One region of the Metabacillus sp. YM-086 genome, then DNA from elsewhere that is predicted to be linked to it. Evidence: riboswitches for the same ligand, from Rfam matches in the RefSeq annotation. Region 1 holds a riboswitch; the other holds the start of a gene.
What was found. A riboswitch is a leader RNA that binds a small molecule or an ion and turns the genes downstream of it on or off. The one in region 1 is predicted to bind cyclic di-GMP.

Region 1 (11,334 bases):
TATGGCAAAGGATCGCGATACAGTAGATGAAGCGTATCCTGGGGATATCATCGGAATTTATGATCCAAACATTTACCAAATTGGTGATACGTTAATTGGCGGAAAGGATTCGTATCAATATGAAGAACTTCCGCAATTCCCACCAGAATTGTTCAAACGAGTGCAAGCGAAAAACGTGATGAAGGCAAAGCAGTTCCGTAAAGGAATTGAGCAGCTTGTTCAAGAAGGGGCCATTCAGCTTTATCGTCAGGAAATGAATGATTCCATTATTCTAGGTGCTGTTGGTCAGCTGCAATTTGAGGTATTTGAATACCGTATGAAAGCTGAGTATAACGTTGATATCGAATTTACTCCACTAGGTGAACGAATTCCAAGATGGATTAAAAGTGAAAAGTTTGATAAACGCTTCTTTGATTCAAGAAGTATGCTTGTTCGCGACCGTTATGGTGCATACGCAGTTCTATTTGAAAATGAATTCACTTTACGCTATTTCTTAGAAAATCAAAAAGACATTGAGCTAGTCGACTTATTAGAAGAAAACGACTATCAAGGTGTAACATCACAAAAGTAAGGTTGAAGGCTAATTCCTCAAGGGGATTAGTCTTTTTGTGGTTTTTTGACAATTTTCCATGATATGATGAAAGCATAGATAAGGGAATAGAGGGAAAGCAATTGAATATTCTAAAAGTGACTTTAAATGAATTAGACCAAGTATCACAGTTATTCAATCAATACAGAATGTTTTACGGACAAGCATCAAATCTTGAAGGTGCAAAAGAATTTATAAAAGAGCGAATCGAAAATAATGAGTCTGTTATCTTCTTAGCAATGGAAAACGATTCTCCAGCTGGGTTTGTTCAGCTTTATCCGATTTTTACATCAGTAGGTATGAATCGCAAATGGCTATTAAACGATTTATTCGTTGCCGAAGATTATCGCCGTCATGGAGTAGGAAAAGCACTGATGAATAAAGCAAAGGATCTTGCAGTCGAAACAAGGGCCGCGGGCATTCTTTTAGAAACAACAAAAGACAATGTAAAAGCACAGGCTCTTTATGAAAGCTTAGGCTATGAAAAAGAAGATGCTGTTTATTTTTACAATTTATCAATTTAACAGGAGATTTATATGGTAATTAAAATTATTTTAGCCATCTTTATGCCATTTCTTCTTGTGCTACTGTTTACACGTGTCAGCTATAATCACTATGTAGGAACAGCCCTAACTGCGGCATTGTTAACAGCCTCTTACATAAAAGGCTACACACACGGTCCAAGCATTTATTTTATTGACATCGTATCACTAGGAGTAGGCTTCTTCTATGCGAAAAAAATGAAGGATAACCTACATAAGAAGAAATAGGTTTGAGGTTGAACAAAAAAAGAAATACTGAAAAGAAAAAGGGCTGCTCTGTATGCTCTTTTTTCTTTGGTTGCAAATTTGACTTTGAAAGTTGCAAAAATGAATTACTTACATAAACTTGTTTTTTATTATAGGAAGACTTATACGTAACAATTGTTCTTTTTGAATAATTTTTATAAAACTATATTGTCTGGAGCGCAATGGAACGACCGTGTTTTTATGTGAGCTAAATTAACAGCCCGAATACAAATATGAATTATAATTTAAATTAAACACGAACTTTAGTTCGTATTTTTGGCGATTTTCCACACAAATGTGGTAAACTATTGATATTGACATTTTCTGAATGGAGGCTTATGCGTGAGCGAGCAATTTGAATTAGTCTCAAAATACAAGCCGCAAGGTGATCAACCTAAAGCAATTCAAGCATTAGTTGAGGGAATAAAACAAGGAAAAAAGCATCAAACACTACTAGGTGCAACAGGCACAGGTAAAACCTTTACCGTCTCTAATCTAATAAAAGAAGTAAATAAACCCACATTAGTTATTGCCCATAACAAAACATTAGCAGGGCAGCTATACAGCGAGTTTAAAGACTTTTTCCCCAATAATGCAGTTGAGTATTTTGTTAGTTACTATGATTATTATCAGCCAGAGGCATATGTTCCACAAACGGATACATTTATTGAAAAAGATGCCAGCATTAATGATGAAATAGATAAACTTCGTCACTCTGCAACATCCTCTCTTTTTGAACGAAACGATGTCATCATCATTGCCAGTGTTTCTTGTATTTACGGCCTCGGTTCGCCAGAGGAATATAAGGAGCTAGTGGTTTCATTAAGAACAGGGATGGAAATTGAACGAAATCAGCTCTTAAGAAGATTGGTAGATGTTCAATACGAGCGAAATGATATTGATTTCCGAAGAGGAACGTTCCGTGTTCGCGGTGATGTGGTGGAAATCTTTCCAGCATCTCGGGATGAACAATGCATTCGGGTAGAGTTTTTTGGAGATGAAATTGACCGAATCCGTGAAGTGGATGCTTTAACAGGAGAAATCATGGGAGAGCGCGAGCATGTGGCCATTTTCCCGGCATCTCACTTCGTTACAAGAGAAGAAAAAATGGAGAAAGCCATTAAAAATATCGAAGCAGAGCTAGAGGAACGTTTAGAGGAAATGCGTGAAAATGGTAAGCTGCTAGAGGCTCAGCGCCTTGAGCAAAGAACGAGATATGACTTAGAAATGATGAGGGAAATGGGCTTTTGCTCCGGTATCGAAAACTACTCTCGTCACCTAACACTTCGCCCATCAGGATCCACTCCTTATACGTTACTAGATTTCTTTCCTGAAGATTCACTGATTGTTATTGATGAGTCACATGTTACATTGCCGCAAATTCGGGGTATGTTTAATGGTGACCAGGCCCGTAAACAGGTGCTAGTGGACCATGGATTCCGGCTACCATCTGCAATGGATAACCGTCCTCTTAGATTTGAAGAATTCGAAAAGCATATTGAAAACATTGTGTATGTATCTGCTACTCCCGGTCCTTATGAAATGGACCATTCACCTGAGATGATTGAGCAGATTATCCGCCCGACAGGACTATTAGATCCTACGATTGATATTCGTCCAATTGAAGGACAAATCGATGATTTAATTGGCGAAATTCACGCAAGAGTTGAAAAAAATCAACGTGTCCTCATTACAACTCTAACGAAAAAAATGTCTGAGGATCTAACAAACTACCTTAAAGAAATCGGGATTAAAGTAAACTACTTACATTCAGAAATAAAAACATTAGAGCGGATTGAAATCATCCGAGAACTTCGTCTTGGCAAATATGATGTTCTTGTTGGAATCAACCTACTGAGAGAGGGCTTGGATATTCCAGAGGTTTCGCTTGTAGCTATTCTTGACGCAGACAAGGAAGGCTTCTTAAGATCAGAACGTTCTCTTATCCAAACAATCGGTCGTGCAGCCCGTAACGCAGAGGGACATGTTATTATGTACGCCGATAAAATCACAAATTCGATGGAAATTGCACTTAATGAGACTAAGCGTCGTCGTGAAATTCAGATAGAATTTAATGAAAAGCATGGAATCACTCCTCAAACTATTCAAAAAGAAATTCGTGACGTTATTCGTGCAACAACTGCTGCTGAAACTCCTGAAGAGTACGAGGCAACAGCTGCGAGTAAGTTAACGAAATTAACGAAGAAAGAACGAGATAAAGTGATAGCTGAAATGGAAAATGAAATGAAGGAAGCAGCCAAATCGTTGAACTTTGAACGAGCTGCTGAGCTGCGTGATTTGATTTTAGAGTTAAAAGCGGAAGGATGAAGCGATAATGGCAATGGAACATATTGTTGTGAAGGGAGCACGTGCCCACAACTTAAAAAACATAGATGTAACCATTCCGCGTGACAAGCTTGTGGTGCTTACCGGGCTATCTGGATCCGGTAAGTCTTCACTCGCATTTGATACGATTTATGCTGAAGGACAACGTCGCTATGTAGAGTCTTTGTCAGCATATGCTCGTCAGTTTTTAGGGCAAATGGATAAGCCTGATGTTGATGCGATTGAAGGATTATCACCAGCTATTTCAATTGACCAAAAAACAACTAGCCGAAACCCACGATCAACGGTTGGGACTGTAACGGAAATTTATGACTATTTGCGTCTTCTCTTCGCAAGAGTCGGGCGTCCCACATGTCCGATTCATGACATTGAAATATCGTCCCAAACCATTGAACAAATGGTTGATCGTATTCTAGAGTATCCAGAGCGAACAAAGCTACAGGTTCTTGCTCCAGTTGTGTCAGGTCGTAAGGGAACGCATGTTAAAGTGTTCGAGGACATTAAAAAACAAGGCTATGTCCGTGTAAGAATAGACGGAGAAATGCAGGAATTATCGGAAGAAATTTCTTTAGAAAAAAATAAAAAGCATTCGATTGAGGTTGTAATAGACCGTATTGTTGTAAAAGAAGGTGTTGCTTCACGACTTGCTGATTCATTAGAAACAGCTTTAGGTCTTGGAGAAGGAAGAGTCATTATCGACGTGATTGGTGAAGAAGAGCTGCTTTTCAGTGAGCATCATGCCTGCCCGCAATGTGGTTTCTCAATTGGTGAGCTTGAGCCAAGAATGTTCTCGTTTAACAGCCCGTTTGGAGCATGTCCAGAATGTGATGGTCTCGGTTCAAAGCTTAAAGTGGATTTAGATCTTGTTATTCCTAATAAAGATTTAACCTTGAAACAGCATGCGATTGCTCCATGGGAACCAACTAGTTCTCAATATTATCCGCAAATGCTTGAAGCAGTTTGCAATCATTATGGAATTGATATGGATATTCCAGTAAAGGACATTCCAAAGCACCTACTAGATAAAATCCTTTACGGCAGCGATGGCGAGGAAATATATTTCCGTTATGAAAATGATTTCGGACAAATTCGAGAAAATTATATTCAGTTCGAAGGCGTTATTCGCAATGTAGAAAGACGTTACAAAGAAACGAGCTCTGATTTTATCCGTGAGCAAATGGAGAAATACATGGGACAGCAAAACTGTCCAACATGTAAGGGGCATCGTTTGAAAAAGGAATCTCTAGCTGTGTTAATTCAGGGTAACCATGTTGGAGAGCTAACAAAGCTGTCTGTTCAGGATTCACTTAAATTCTTTCAAAATTTATCTCTAACAGAAAAAGAAATGACGATTGCAAATTTGATTTTAAAAGAGATTAGCGAGCGGTTAGGTTTCTTAAATAATGTTGGCTTAGATTATTTAACATTAAATCGTGCAGCTGGAACCCTATCTGGAGGAGAAGCGCAGCGAATTCGTCTTGCCACTCAAATTGGCTCACGTTTAACAGGTGTTTTATACATACTTGATGAGCCATCAATTGGACTTCATCAACGTGATAATGACCGTCTCATTCAGACACTACAAAATATGCGTGATATCGGAAATACACTAATTGTTGTTGAACATGATGAAGATACAATGATTGCTGCCGATTATTTAATTGATATTGGTCCTGGAGCAGGCATTCATGGTGGACAGGTTATTTCGGCAGGCACACCTGAAGAAGTCATGAGTGATGAAAACTCATTAACTGGACAATATTTATCAGGGAAAAAGTTTATTCCTTTACCATACGAGCGTAAAAAACCTGATGGTCGATATATTGAAATTAAAGGTGCAAAAGAAAATAACCTACGTAATGTAAATGTGAAATTCCCGCTAGGGATGTTTATCGCTGTTACTGGTGTTTCAGGATCAGGTAAAAGTACATTAGTCAATGAAGTACTGCATAAATCTCTGGCGCAAAAGCTTCATAATGCTAAGGCGAAGCCAGGTGAGCACAAAGAAATTAAGGGAATTGAACAACTTGAAAAGGTCATTGATATTGATCAATCACCGATCGGTCGGACACCGCGATCGAATCCTGCAACATATACAGGTGTATTTGATGACATACGTGATGTGTTTGCAACAACAAATGAGGCAAAGGTTAGAGGCTATAAAAAAGGCCGCTTCAGCTTCAATGTTAAAGGTGGACGTTGTGAAGCCTGCCGTGGAGATGGAATTATTAAAATTGAAATGCACTTCCTACCTGATGTGTATGTCCCATGTGAAGTTTGTCATGGGAAACGATACAACCGTGAAACATTGGAAGTTACCTACAAAGGGAAAAACATTTCTGATATCTTAGAAATGACAGTCGAAGATGCAGTAACGTTTTTCGAAAATATTCCTAAGATTAAACGAAAGTTGCAAACGATTTTTGATGTAGGCCTTGGTTACATTACTCTTGGTCAACCCGCAACGACACTTTCCGGTGGGGAAGCACAGAGGGTGAAACTTGCATCAGAACTGCACCGACGTTCAACAGGTAAATCACTCTACATCCTTGATGAACCGACAACTGGCTTACATGTTGATGATATCGCAAGACTCTTAAAAGTTCTTCAACGCCTAGTGGATAATGGTGATACCGTTCTTGTCATCGAGCATAATCTTGATGTTATTAAAGGTACCGATTATATTGTTGATCTTGGTCCTGAAGGTGGAGACAAAGGTGGTCAGATCGTAGGCTTTGGTACACCAGAGGATATTATGAATAACGAACAATCTTATACAGGTAAATATTTAAAGCCAATTATAGAGCGCGATCGTGAGCGAATGAGAAATCTGATTAAAGAAAAAGAAGAAGTAGCGCAAAGTTAATTTGGTTAATTTGAGGTGAGGCTGAATGATATGTTCAGCCTCTTTTTCTATTTTTCATATCTAAGAAGTAGAGTTAATATAGCAAATGGGAAAAATGTCATTATTTGTCGAACGGTTGGTGAAATTGTAATAATTTGTTGTGGTATAATAGACCTACAAAATGATAAAGGCAAACTTATTGAAAGATAAGGGCGCAAAGCCAAGGACCTAAGGTAGATCATCTACTATGGTAGCCTAGCCGCCGGAGAATATTTTACTATTGTAAAGTGAGCGAGTATTCTTCTCGTTCACTTTTTTTCTAACAAAGGGGGGATTTACGTGACGATCAACGAAGGAAACATCTATCATCATTTTCAACCTATTTTTTCATTAAAGGATAAGAAAAGGATTGGTTATGAGGGACTTCTAAGATCTACTGATTTTTCTAATCCGGAATTATTTTTTCAACAAGCAATCATAAACAATCAATTATATCAACTAGATACTCAGTCCGTTTACAAAGCTCTTAAAATGTTTCGCCCGAATGAATCAAAAGAAAAGCTATTTCTAAACATTTTTCCATCAACTATTTTTCATCATGAATTTCTGGATTTCATAAACAAGCTAGCTACAGAAAAGTTGCTATCCAATCGAAATATCACATTTGAATTATCAGAGGTTGAGACTGTTAGAGATCTTGCACAATTAAAAGAGAGAATTGCTATTTTAAGAAATTCTGGTATTAGTATTGCATTTGATGATGTAGGAAAGGGTAAAGCGTATATACAAGATATTATTGAGCTTGACCCCGAATATATAAAACTCGATCGCTATTTTTCCCAAGATTTGCACCGGTCAGAAAAAAAACAAGCATTTATCTATTTAATATTAGAGTATTGCAGACGATATAATAATACTGTCATTCTCGAAGGCATAGAAACAGTGGAAGACTTACAGATAGCTCAAAGCCTATCCGTTCCATTAGGCCAAGGCTTTTTACTAGGGAGACCGCAGTTATTAACCAATTATGCTGATGTTAGTAATGGCTAATAAGAAAACCTGAGAATAATATTAGGAAAGAATAGCGACCCTGTTACTTTATAATATTTAGTTTTGTATAAGGAAGAGATATTGGTATAAGGGTAGCGATCCTGCCACTTGCTAATAACGCGTTTAATTCCAAGATGTACATGCTTGGATTAAAGGTGTTTTTTTGTTTTTTACTAAATCAGACAAAAGGAGATATTTACATCATGAAATTAACAATCAAACGGAAATTAATAGGAAGCTTCCTAATCGTCTCATTGATCTTTGGGATCTCTTCATATGTGTCATATTCCAATATGAAGCAGTCAAATGAATCATACAATTATATTGTTGAAACTGTTACTGAGATACGTGCAATTACTCAATCGATTCAAACCGATTCAGCGCTACAATCAGGATATTATCGTGCATTTTTACTATATGGTGATAATAGCTATCGAGACAAAATGAATGAAGCAAATGATCGTATTAATGCGGCAATTTTAAAAGGGAAAGAATTATCCACTTTGCAGGAAACGGTTGATCGTTTAAATTCAATTGAGAACTCGAATATTGAGTTTAGAGAAAAGGCAAATCAAATTCTGGATGAAAGTTTGGTTGATAAAGAGAAAGCTATTGATAAGGGACTAGCGCAAATTGTTCCTATAAGCACTCGTCTAACAGAAGATACCCTTTCAATGCATAATTGGTTAAAAGAAATATTAGATGTTCGATATAAGGAAACACATGAATCATCAGATAACGCAAGAGTGAAAGTAGTGATTTTAAGTGTTTTTGCCCTATTATTTGCTATTGCATGTGGTGTTGTTATTTCCATCCTCATATCACGACCTGTTGTAAAATTAGGAAACATGGCAAAGCAAGTAGCAGATGGAGATTTAAACGTAGAAAAATTAAAGATTAAGAGTAGAGATGAAATCTATTATCTAAACGAGTCTTTTGAACAAATGACAGATAATTTACGGGAAATGATTAGTTCGATTTCTACAAGCTCTGATCAAGTAGCGGCATCAGCAGAGCAATTGAATGCAAGTGCGGAACAATCAAGTAGAGCATCAGAAACTGTTTCATCTGCAATTCAGGAGATTTCAAGTGGGGCTGAAGAAACCACAACAAAATTAGAAAGCAACACAACTTCATTACAAGAGGTTTTACAAGGAATTCAACATATTTCTGAAAGCTCAGCAAATGTGTCTGAACTATCACGAAAAACAACAAAAGAAGCCGAGGAAGGTGGAACGTTTGTTGAAAATAATTTGGCACAAATGAAGTTTATCTCTGAGTCTATTAGTCGTTCAAACGAAAAAGTGACCTCATTATCAAAACGATCAAAAGAAATTGGCTCGATATTAGATGTGATCAGCGGTATTGCTGAACAAACAAATTTATTAGCATTAAATGCAGCGATTGAAGCGGCTAGAGCTGGTGAGCATGGTAAAGGTTTTGCAGTTGTTGCAGATGAGGTGAGAAAATTAGCTGAGCAATCACAAGTGTCTACAAAAAGTATTGCAGAGTTAATTGCCTTAGTCCAAAAAGATACTGATGAATCAGTGAACATCATGAATGAAGTTGTCACGAATGTTGAGGAAGGGGTAAAAGTATCAGAACAAACATCTGATAAGTTCACGCAAATCCTTTCTAGTACAAGAAATATGACACCACAAATTGAACAGGTAACAGCAACTGTTCAACAAATATCGGCTAGCATTGATGAAATTACCAATTCAGCTATGGAAATATCTCAACTCTCCCAAGCTAATGCGGCAAGCTCTGAAGAGGTAGCAGCTTCAGCTGAAGAACAATTGGCTTCGATGGAAGAAATTGATGCATCAGCTCAAGCTCTAGCGCAAATGGCAGAGGAATTAAAGGTAGTTGTCAATAAATTTAAATTATAATTTAGCAGTAGATAGGAAAATAGTGAGATAAAAAGCAGGTTCTAAAAATGGTATAATATAACAAGTTACTATGCAGGGGTTGGGCTGCGGTGGTTACTCCCGGGGCAGATCGGGGGTGATGCCTTGTACATCACGCGTGAAGAGTTGGATACGATGATTGCATTTGCCGCTCTGGTCGTTTCGATTATAGCCGCAACAGGAAACAGCGGAAATAAAAACGACTAGCCCACCCTGACATTTGGCGATGAAGGAAGTGAGCTAATCGTATTATGTTCTACAAGCCTCAGCCACCGCAACTTGCACTGCGGAGTAACTGAAACAATGAAAGGCGGTTGGTGTACGTTCACCAATCGTCTTTTAGTATATGTTTTTATATCCATCATATACCAATTTTGCATGGTCTTCAAGTAAGACGAATAGATATAAAAAGTTAAAGGGAAGTGCTCTTCAAACTTTATGTAGATCATAAATAATTGAGGGAAATAGAAAAAATACATATCAAAGCCTGAAACCTCTTATCTTTTCATACGTATTAATGATAGGGGAGTGAAAAGAACAAATGGATAAAACAAATAGATTTTTAGCAGCTTTGAATTACTTTAGCGTGTTCTTTGCGCCGTTTTTGTTACCAATTGCAATTTACTTTATTGTTGATCAGTTGGAAGTTAAGAGTCATGCGAAAAAAGCACTCGTGTCACATATCATACCGTTTTTGTCAGTGATCGGTGTGGTCATGGTGCTCTTCTTTTCAGCAGGAGCTGACTCTTCTCAGGAGGGAATATTTTTGACCTTCATTTTTGGATTTCTTTTTGTTGGTTTGATTAATTTGATTGTTGGGATTTGGAACATTGTAAAAGGCATACAGCTTTTAATTAGGGATTAAAAAACACAAAATTTCTGAGGAGGAATGTTCATGAAGGATCAAAAAATCAGAATCTTAAAATTGGTAGAAGAAGGGAAACTGTCTGCAGCTGAGGCCCTTTCATTAATAGAATCATTGGAAAATGAAGAAAAAGTGAAGGAACAGAAAATAACAGCTCTTTCAACTGAGGTCATAGGTGATCATAAGCAAGATCAACATGACGCAAATGAATCAAAACAGCAATCATTAGGAAATAAGCTGATGGATTGGGTAGATTCTGCTGTGAAAAAAGTAAAGGATATGGACCTGGATTTAAACTTTGGCAAGTCTATTGATCTTAAACATATTTTTCAGTTTCAAGACTCTGATTTTCAGGATATTGATATTCACTTGCCGAACGGAAGTGTCATAATTGAACCATGGAATGAAGAAGATATTCGAGTCGAATGTGATGTGAAAGTTTATCGAGTTGAAAACAATGAACAGGCAAGAGAAACCTTTTTAACAGGTGTTGACTGCCAAATGGAAGGAAATCGTTTTATTTTCTTTACAGAGAAAAAAATGATGAAAATCAATGTGTATATAAGAGTGCCGCAGCAATCTTATGAAAGAGTAAAGATCAAGTTGTTTAATGGACCAATAAGAGGGGAAGGTTTACTAGTAGGGACAATCAAGGCGAAAACCGCAAATGGTGTTCTTTCCTTCTCAGATATAAAAGCGACAACAGGTGAATTTGAGACTGCGAATGGACAAATTAAAGTAGCAAACTCGAGCTTTGGTAAAATAGAAGCAGAAACAATTAGTGGCTTGATTCAGTTTAATGGTTCAGCTGAAAAAGTGGATGCGCAAAGTTTCAATGGTAATGTGCAGCTCACTTTACATGATGAGAATTGTGAAACACTTTATGCTAAAACAACAACAGGTAACATTGATATTCATGTACCTGAGGACACCAGTATGAT
Region 2 (8,719 bases), on a different contig from region 1:
ACCTCAAGGTTTTTAAGCTCAATGAATGTACCTTTAGGAACTGTAACAACGACATCTTTTTCAATTGTTTGAACTTCATCTTCTCCGTATATTGTTGGCTTGCTAGCATCTGTTGAAGTTGCTTCTACAGTAATTGTAAAGCCACTTTCAATTACTTCTTTAGCTTCTTTTAAAGAGTCAGCCATTTTCTTTAATTCAGGGTATTTTCCTGGGTGAAGTTTATTTCCTTCAGCTTTGATCTCAACAGCTCTTTTTTCTAGGCGATCTAATTTTGCGAAGTTTTCTTCAGCATCTGCAACCTTTCCTTCTTCTAACTGTCGAGTGATCAGGTCTTGTAAAGTGTAGCGTGATACTTCATAGATAACTGATTCTCTAGCAATCTTTGCATCTAGAAGAAATTCCCCACGGATTAGTTCACGGTTTTGTTCACCGTATACTTTACTAAAAACACGTTCTGCTCTATTAATATCTGCTGATAATTCATGGTATGTTTCGACCATATCTTCATCAATAACATCTTCGTTTATGTATTGTGTTAATTCATTTGTTTTCGCAGTTAAAGCATCTCCAACTTTGATTGCGTCAATTAATCTTGCTGCTTTTGATTGAGTATTTTTTGCTGCATCTAATTGAGCAACAAGAGCACTTTTATTTGCGGATACGTTTGCAAGTGCTTTTTCAGCTACTACAATGTCTTTCTTCGCTTTGTCATAAGCATTGACGAATTCTTTGGAAAGGCTGATACTTTTTACTTTACTTAGATCGTAGTATCCTTTTAATTGATTGGAAGAATCATAGGCTTGTTTGACTAGTTTTGAAACATCGGTTGCTGCAGATGCGTCAGATGGTCCAGCTGCTACAAATGCCGCCCCAGTTAAAGCTGTAATTGCTGCTGCTTGTACGAGTTGTTTTTTCATTTTTTTCTTTTTCTTCAAAATAAACACTCCAATACTAGTATTTTCCACCTAGTCATATTACCACATTTATACAATACATGTGTAATAATATGTATTTTTCTTGAAGAAAATTGGTAAAATTGTATTTTAAAAGGATTTCTCACTAATTTTTATAGTATAAAAGGATTATTCAACACGAGCTTCACGATCATTATTAATTAGCAAGTAACAATTTCTCATTAAAGAATCCAATCTAAAAAACTATATTAAAATTTCAGCATAGGTAATGAAACCTATTTTCCATTCTCTGCAAATTAAGTTAGAATACAAATATAGACATATTTTTAAAAGGAGCACACAAATGAATTACCATTTGAACATAGTGAAAGGGCTATTTAGACCACAAATCAGCCTTTATCAACTACAGAAAGCAGAAGCCATCAAAGGAGTTTTCCCCAAACTGATTTTGCTATATGTTTTATGCTTAATCACTTATGCAACTAGTACATATTTCGGGATCGGAACGGAAACTTATTCTGGAAATATTACAAATTATACGTTATCAGAATATGAATCTGGCAAACTTCTATTACTTGGCGGAAAGCTTATTTCTAGCATTCTGTATCCAACCCTTTTTATCTGGTTTGCCTCCATATTTTTTTGGATCTTTCTAGAAATCCCTTATATAAAAGTAGTCATCGTGCAATCGTTTGGATTTGCTTTTCTACTACTTGGACAAATTGTAACAATACCAGTTTTGGTCCTACTTGATCTAAATCTGGTAAGCAATCCTTTTTCTTTTGGTGTACTTAGTCAATACGCATTTGAACATGAGTATTGGAACTCATTTTTCGGTTCCATCACATTGTTTCATCTAGTAGCATTAATGCTTCAATACTATTACTTAGCATCTCTTAGTGAAAAAAATAGATATGTAGCTCTTACTCTTTTGATATTGTTCTACCTAATAACTTGGCTACTAACAGGGTTAATGGCATACATTAAAATCCCTGTATTATTCTAAGGAGGTGGAAGATATGAAAAGATGGGTAAGTATTGTATTAGCAGTTTTGGTAATTGGATTTATTGGAACAAACGTTTATTTAATTTTTAAAGACGATAGTAAGGTTCAGCATACCGTTCATGTTGAAAAATGGTCTCGAGTACAGGAACGAGATATTGTTGAGACGTTTGAAACAGATGGGATCTTGGTCCCGAAGGAAGAACAGGATGTATATCTTCCACTGGAAAACATTGAATTTCAGCAATTTCTTGTAGAAGAAGGAGATGAAGTGGCGATTGGAACTCCTTTATTTTTATATACATCACCTGAAATCGATTCTTTGAAAGAAACACTCGAATCAGAAATCACACAGGTTGAGGGTGAAATAGAAGGTGTTGAAGACTACATTGACTCTCTAGAAGACTATCAAAGCTCCATCCCTACGACCACATCTGAAATAGAGGTAGACTCTATTCTTGAAGATGGGTTAAAGATTGATGTACACGCATCCTCTGAAATGATTGAAAGCACAATTGAGCAGGAAATTTATAAGCAGGAGCTTGAAAAACGAAAGCTTGAAGAACAAAAGACGAAGTACGAAAATCAGTTAGACAACATTAATGAACAAGAAAATTCGGCCTCTATGGTCAGTAATATCGACGGAGTTGTTGTTGAAGTTAATAAAAATCTCGGAAACCCTATTATTACAATCGCATCAAATGAATTAGCAATTGAAGGAGAATTTTCAGAAAAGCAACTCAAAAAAGCTGAAACTGGTATGAAATTGACTGCAACTGCTTCTGGCGAGAAAAAGAAGCTCGAAGGTACACTTGATAAAATCAATCCATATCCAGTCAATGAACCAACAATTGACCAGGAAAATGCGTATAACTTTGTTGCAAGCATTCTTGAACAGCCAGAAACATCTCCAATCGGGACAAAAACAACGGTTTCTGTTGTAACGTCGGAAGCAATTGAAGTACCTGCAATACGTGATGGAGCAATTCATGGAAAGAAAACTTCTTATGTTTATCAGTTAAATGAAGATGGACAAATTAAGAAGAAAACGGTTGAAAAAGGTTTGAGTTTTGATGGTTATACGGAGATTGTTAAAGGTTCTGACATTGGAGAAGTTACGATGCTCAGTCCAGAGAAATCACCTCAAACTAACACTAGCTTTGTAACCGAAATGAAGCCGAAGCAGATTACAAAGGCCGCTTTGAAGGACTTTACTTCTCGTGAAGTATGGAAATATATATTGATTGGTTTGGTGGAGAGATAATTAAAAAACCCGAGTATGTAAGAGATACTCGGGTTTTAGTTTTTGAAGTGCAAAATTAGAAATAATTTTACTATTCGCACTTAGATTAGCAAAAATGCTTGGAACATTGTGACTCCAAGCATTTTTACATTATTTTGCATAGAACTTTTACTAAATTTCAAAAGATAAACGGAAAAATTCCGTCTAAATAGAGAAATACCAGCATTTTTCACAAAATAAGGGGAATTACTCCGCTTATATGAACTTATTCTTTAAAATTAGCTATATAGAGAGCAGTTAGCCGGAATATTTCCGCTTATATCGGCCTTTTAAGCATCTATTGTATACTATAACCGGAATTTTTCCGCCTATTAATTGCTGTATTTCTTCGAAAAAATCAACAATGAATAACATCAGAGAGTCTTAACTACCATAACCCTGCCACTTTCAGTACATCAATCTCCTCGCACACTGACACTAATTTTGCCATCCTGTTAAAAGAATGCTAATTAAGCTTTTGTACTCGAAAACCGAATTACTTAATAGTAGAAACTCAGGTTTCTTATTGGTTATGATTCAGCGTGTAACAATCACCCGAACTTCTTTCTCAACTTCTTCCAATGTTTCCTCAATCATTACCGGCAGTAACTCATATCCACCTACCTGCTTAATCGCATCAGCTCTACCTTTCAGACGTTCTAAGACAGATAAATTTGCCTCAGCCTTCACTAACTGATTTTCGGCAGTCAATTTCCGCATTACTTCTATTAATCTAAGCTGCGAAACTTCATAAATTGTCCGTTCTACGGCAATTTTTGCAGGTCTAACATAGGTAGTATTTAATGCCTGTCGATTTGAAGCTCCACCAACTTGTCCAATTTTCACTTCCGTTAAGCGAAGCTGTGCTGTTAGTTGATCATATTGGCCGTCCACTACATAAAGATCTCCATTGTTAATCGCTTGGTTATATCTATTTAGTAAACGGATTAACAACGCACCCTGTGTCTCCGCTTCATTTTTTCTTAAATCTGCATTTATCTTACTAGGCAGCGCTTGATATCCACCTGCCTGCTTAATGCCAATTGCTCTTTTCTTTAAACGTTCAAGTTTCTTCGTCTCACTGATAGCTTGAGCGTAGTTCTCCTTACTAACAGTTGCTTGAATCGCATGTAATAAACGATATTGCGAAACCTCAAATATTGTTCTCTCCACTGCAATTTTTGCAGGCCTTACATAGCGTTCATTTAAGTTAGCACGATTAGAGGAACCTGAGACTTTACCTATTTTCATTTCTACATTTTTCAATTGCTTTGTAAAAGAGTCATAGAGTGTATTTACCTTATTAATATCTCCAGCTTCAATTGCTTTGTTATAGGCTGCTAACTGCTGAATTAATTTTTCCCCTTCAGCTGAGGCAGAACCATTCAAACCAAAGAAGCGATCAACTCCGTTCGCCATTCCTTCTGCAAGCTTTTCTTGGTAGGCATTTGTTGATAGTTTTTGGTCTTCCTCTGGATTTGACATAAATCCTACTTCAGGAAGAACAACAGGCTGTTTCGCCCAGTTAAAGCCCGTGATATCGGTTCGCGGTGATAAACCGTCGCCATTCGCCTTATTGGCACTGGTTGACTTGATCACTTCATTAATCATGTGAGTGGCTGCTAGTTTACTTTTTTCATTGATGCTTTTTGTATATGAGCCTGATGGATATAAAACATGAATACCTCTTATATTTCTGTTTGTGCTTCCATCTGCATGAACTCGGATTGTTAAATCTGCACTTTTTGCATTACAAAACTGCGCGCGATCCACATTGCTTAAATTCACATCATGGTGTGTTCTCGTCATATAAACTTGATAGCCTCGTTCTTTCAACTTCGCTTCTAACTTCTTAGAGATTTCTAGAACTAGCACATATTCAGGCTTTTTCGTTGAAACACCTTGTGTTCCTGAAGATACTTTAGCTTTCATTGTTTTAGACCCTGGTGCGTTTGGTTCTTTCGTATTATTACCTTTTCGTTGATGACCTGGGTCAATACAGATGACCTTGGATTCAGCGGCTTGTGCTTTAGCATTTGGTTGTAGCATTACCACAACTAAAAGTATAGCAATAAGAATGTTACCTATCTTTTTGTACATTTTTCTTCTCTCCAGACGTACTTTTTTTGCATATATATAGTATCGGCAATAGATTAAGGAATTTATAGTAATTTCCCCAGAAAACTCCACACCAAATTCACTAGGTTCAGTAGGGAAATTAAGTTTAATTTGAAGTTATTTTCCAATAACATCTTCACTTCTTCCAGAAAAATAGTATAATAGACTTATCAATCAACCACTAAAAAAATACTATGAAAAAGGCAAACTTACTGAAAAGTAAGGACGCAAAGCCATGAGTCTAAGGCAGTCACAAGCTGCTATGATCGTCAGGTTGCCATAGCAAGGAAGCACTATGGCCAAATTCTGTCATAGTGTTTTTTTATGTTTAAGGGGGTTTTTGGCAAGGTTACTCGCTTTTTATTACTTATTTCAACTTAGATTATAGGAGGAACTTACTTTGAATAGTAAAATTTTAAAGAATCTAGCCATATTGTCTGTTTTAGTTGTTATTAGCTTATTTCAATTTGATACAAAGGCACAAGCAGCAGAGAACACACTTCCATTTGATGTAGAAACAACCGGAAGCTTAACAGAACAAACAAAAAGTAATGATTATACGATCGATGTTACAGAAGCAGGACGTATTTCTTTTGATTTGACTTCATATGTGCATTCTTATGCATACATTAAATTCTATGATTCCAATAACAAGGAAATTTTTAATAATTATGTGTACGGGAGCTCTTCTACTCCTGGAAGATTCACACGTTGGGAAGATGTAGAACCTGGCACTTATCACCTGAAGATCTATAATGGAAGTTCAAATACTGTTCACACAGGTTCTTACAAAATTATCACTAACTTTACATCAGCAGGGAGTACAGAGGTTGAACCTAACAATGGAACAGTTGAAGCACAAGAATTGGCTTTTAGCGAATCTGTTAATGGGTTTCTAGCATGGGATGATAAGTTTGACTTCTTTAAAATAACTGTTCCTAAATCTGGACAAGTTGATTTTAATTTAACTTCTTACGTTGACACGTATACCTATATTTCTTTAATCGATAGTAATAACAAAGAAATATTTGAACATTATGTTAATGGCAGTTCAAAAAATCCCGCTAAATTTATTCGTTCTGAGGATTTGAATAAGGGTACTTATTATGTGAAAGTCTATAATGGTAGCTCAAATAACCGCCATACAGGAAAATATACTCTTAATACAACCTTCACTTCAGCTGGTAGCAATGAGTCAGAACCTAACAATGGAATTGTTGAAGCTGAGTCAATTGCTTATAACAAAACAAAAACAGGTTTTCTTACTTGGGATGATAAAGTAGATGTTTATAAAGTGAATGTTACGGTTCCTGGAAAAGTAGGCATTGATTTATCTTCATACGTAGACTCAACTGTTTATATCGAAATGTTAGATTATAATAATAACTCGCTTTTTGAAAAATATGTTCACGGAAGTGCTGTGACACCAGGAAAATATAAAAACACGCTTGAATTGGAAACAGGTACTTACTACTTAAAAGTCTATAATGGTAGTTCAAGTACAAGACATACAGGTAAATACCTACTAACTGTTACACCACCAGCTAATACTCATATTGGCCGTGTGTTAATTCGCAGTAATGACCAGTATTTATACAGTCCAAATGGTTCTAAGCATCGTAAATTAAGACAACATGAAGGTCTTCGCATTTACAAAGTGTTAAGTGATCGCTACGATGTTGGTGGTGGATATTATGTGAAGAAAACCAATGTAAATCTATTTTATATAGGACATGTTTGGAGTAAGGAATACAATCTAAAGGTGTACAAGCCAGATGGTTCATTCTATAAATACTTTGATCGAAATGAGCCGGTTCGTGTATATGGCTACAGCAACGGTCGTTACGATGTTGGTGCTGGTTATTTTGTCAAACCATCAGATGATGTGCAGCTTGATCGCTAACAGCACGTTATGAAAAATGCTCTGTAGAGAAATTCTACAGAGCATTTTTTTCAAGTTTCTGCCGGAATAACCGATACTTTTTCCATTAATTCGTATCAATCATGACCTTCGATACCTTCATATCTTTAAAGTAATAGGAATCGCCTATCTTTTCAAAATTAATATCTGCTTCAACACTGCTGTTCTTCACATGAACTTTATTTCCTTCTACCTCTACTGTATAGTCGTAATATCCTCCCTCATGGTCACTTGGAAAACGAAAAGCCGCTTCATACGCCAGTAACTGATCAAGCATGCCAGGATTTGAGACAATTCTTGATAACATATCAGCATTTTGATTTGTTAATCCATATAGTAAGGTTTTCGTTGAACCTAAGATATGGCCTGTTAGGAAGTATTGATTTCCTCCTGTTAATCTTTTTGACTCTTCATCTTCAAGTGTTGAGATTGAAATCTCTCCTCTATGTGTTTCTAGTAACTCGTCATATAACTTATAAATCTCTTGATAAAACGCTTCACTTTCATAGTAATCTCCACCTTCTGTTGCCGTTTCTTGCTCTTTTTTTGGCTCAGTGTAGAAAACGGATTGTGAATGTAAAACATAATCACCATCTACTAGTTGAAAAGAAAGAAGCTCTTCTGAGGTTGGACTATAAATATCTGCGATAACTGGTGAAATGTCCATTCCATCAACACTTCTCTCATCAGCTCCAATTCCTAGATCTTCTACTTGCTTAATAAAAATTTGATCATTGTATATGGCAAAACTTACGCATTCAGGAGAGATAGCTTGCACCTTATTAGTGCCGTCGATATTGCTTTTGAAAAGTCGATTATTTTCTATAAAATATAGCTCATTACGATAAATTTGCATATCTCCAAGTGCATTTGCTTCAAATACTTTGCTCATCTGTCCTTCTTTCAGGTCAAGCTTATGTAAAGCATCTACTGTGAAGGAGTCCTTCATATAATTTGTTGTAAAATAAAGAGTTTCGTTTGCGATATTAAGATCACCTATTAAAATCTCAGATGGTGAGTCAAATAGCACCTTTACATCACTACCGTCTGTTTTCATACTAAAAAGTAACTCCTTTGTTGCATTACCAGGAAAAGATTCTAAACTGATAAAGTAGATCGTATCTTGGTAAAGAATAAAATTTGTGATGTTATGTTCTTGTTCATCACTAAAAACAATTTCTGCTCGTTCTTTTCCATCTTTTTTCGCCTTCCAAAGGGTAGAGCCCTTTAAGTAATAAACCCAATCTCCATCACTTGTGACTGACCAAATTTTGTCATATTCTTCTGTTACTTCATCCACAAAGTACTTCTTATTTCTATCTTGTTTGTTTTCTGTAAACAGATGATTTCCATTTGTATATAGTAACCAGTTTTCATTTTCATAGCTTAATTTAGCAGGTAAGATCGTGTCGCCGGTATATAAAGCAGCTTCTGGGGTATCCTCGTTTTCTTCTACATCTTCTTCTGTTCCTGTTTGTTGT

Region 2: another riboswitch for cyclic di-GMP. It lies ahead of ACEWK1_RS06495 (hypothetical protein); the one in region 1 lies ahead of ACEWK1_RS11545 (EAL domain-containing protein).

What each region holds. Positions count from the first base shown of each region.
Region 1 covers NZ_JBLUOI010000022.1:28,059-39,392, forward strand. The annotation lists gene ACEWK1_RS11520 (peptide chain release factor 3) at 1-571, shown strand, start outside; gene ACEWK1_RS11525 (GNAT family N-acetyltransferase) at 673-1,113, shown strand; gene ACEWK1_RS11530 (DUF2198 family protein) at 1,126-1,359, shown strand; gene uvrB (excinuclease ABC subunit UvrB) at 1,720-3,705, shown strand; gene uvrA (excinuclease ABC subunit UvrA) at 3,713-6,589, shown strand; cyclic di-GMP riboswitch class I at 6,748-6,835, shown strand; gene ACEWK1_RS11545 (EAL domain-containing protein) at 6,908-7,618, shown strand; gene ACEWK1_RS11550 (methyl-accepting chemotaxis protein) at 7,822-9,510, shown strand; gene ACEWK1_RS11555 (DUF4870 domain-containing protein) at 10,070-10,393, shown strand; gene ACEWK1_RS11560 (DUF4097 family beta strand repeat-containing protein) at 10,424-11,334, shown strand, end outside.
Region 2 covers NZ_JBLUOI010000010.1:9,820-18,538, forward strand. The annotation lists partial or broken gene ACEWK1_RS06475 (hypothetical protein) at 1-935, opposite strand, end outside; gene ACEWK1_RS06480 (hypothetical protein) at 1,258-1,920, shown strand; gene ACEWK1_RS06485 (efflux RND transporter periplasmic adaptor subunit) at 1,934-3,181, shown strand; gene ACEWK1_RS06490 (N-acetylmuramoyl-L-alanine amidase) at 3,737-5,299, opposite strand; cyclic di-GMP riboswitch class I at 5,510-5,599, shown strand; gene ACEWK1_RS06495 (hypothetical protein) at 5,718-7,220, shown strand; gene ACEWK1_RS06500 (hypothetical protein) at 7,306-8,719, opposite strand, start outside.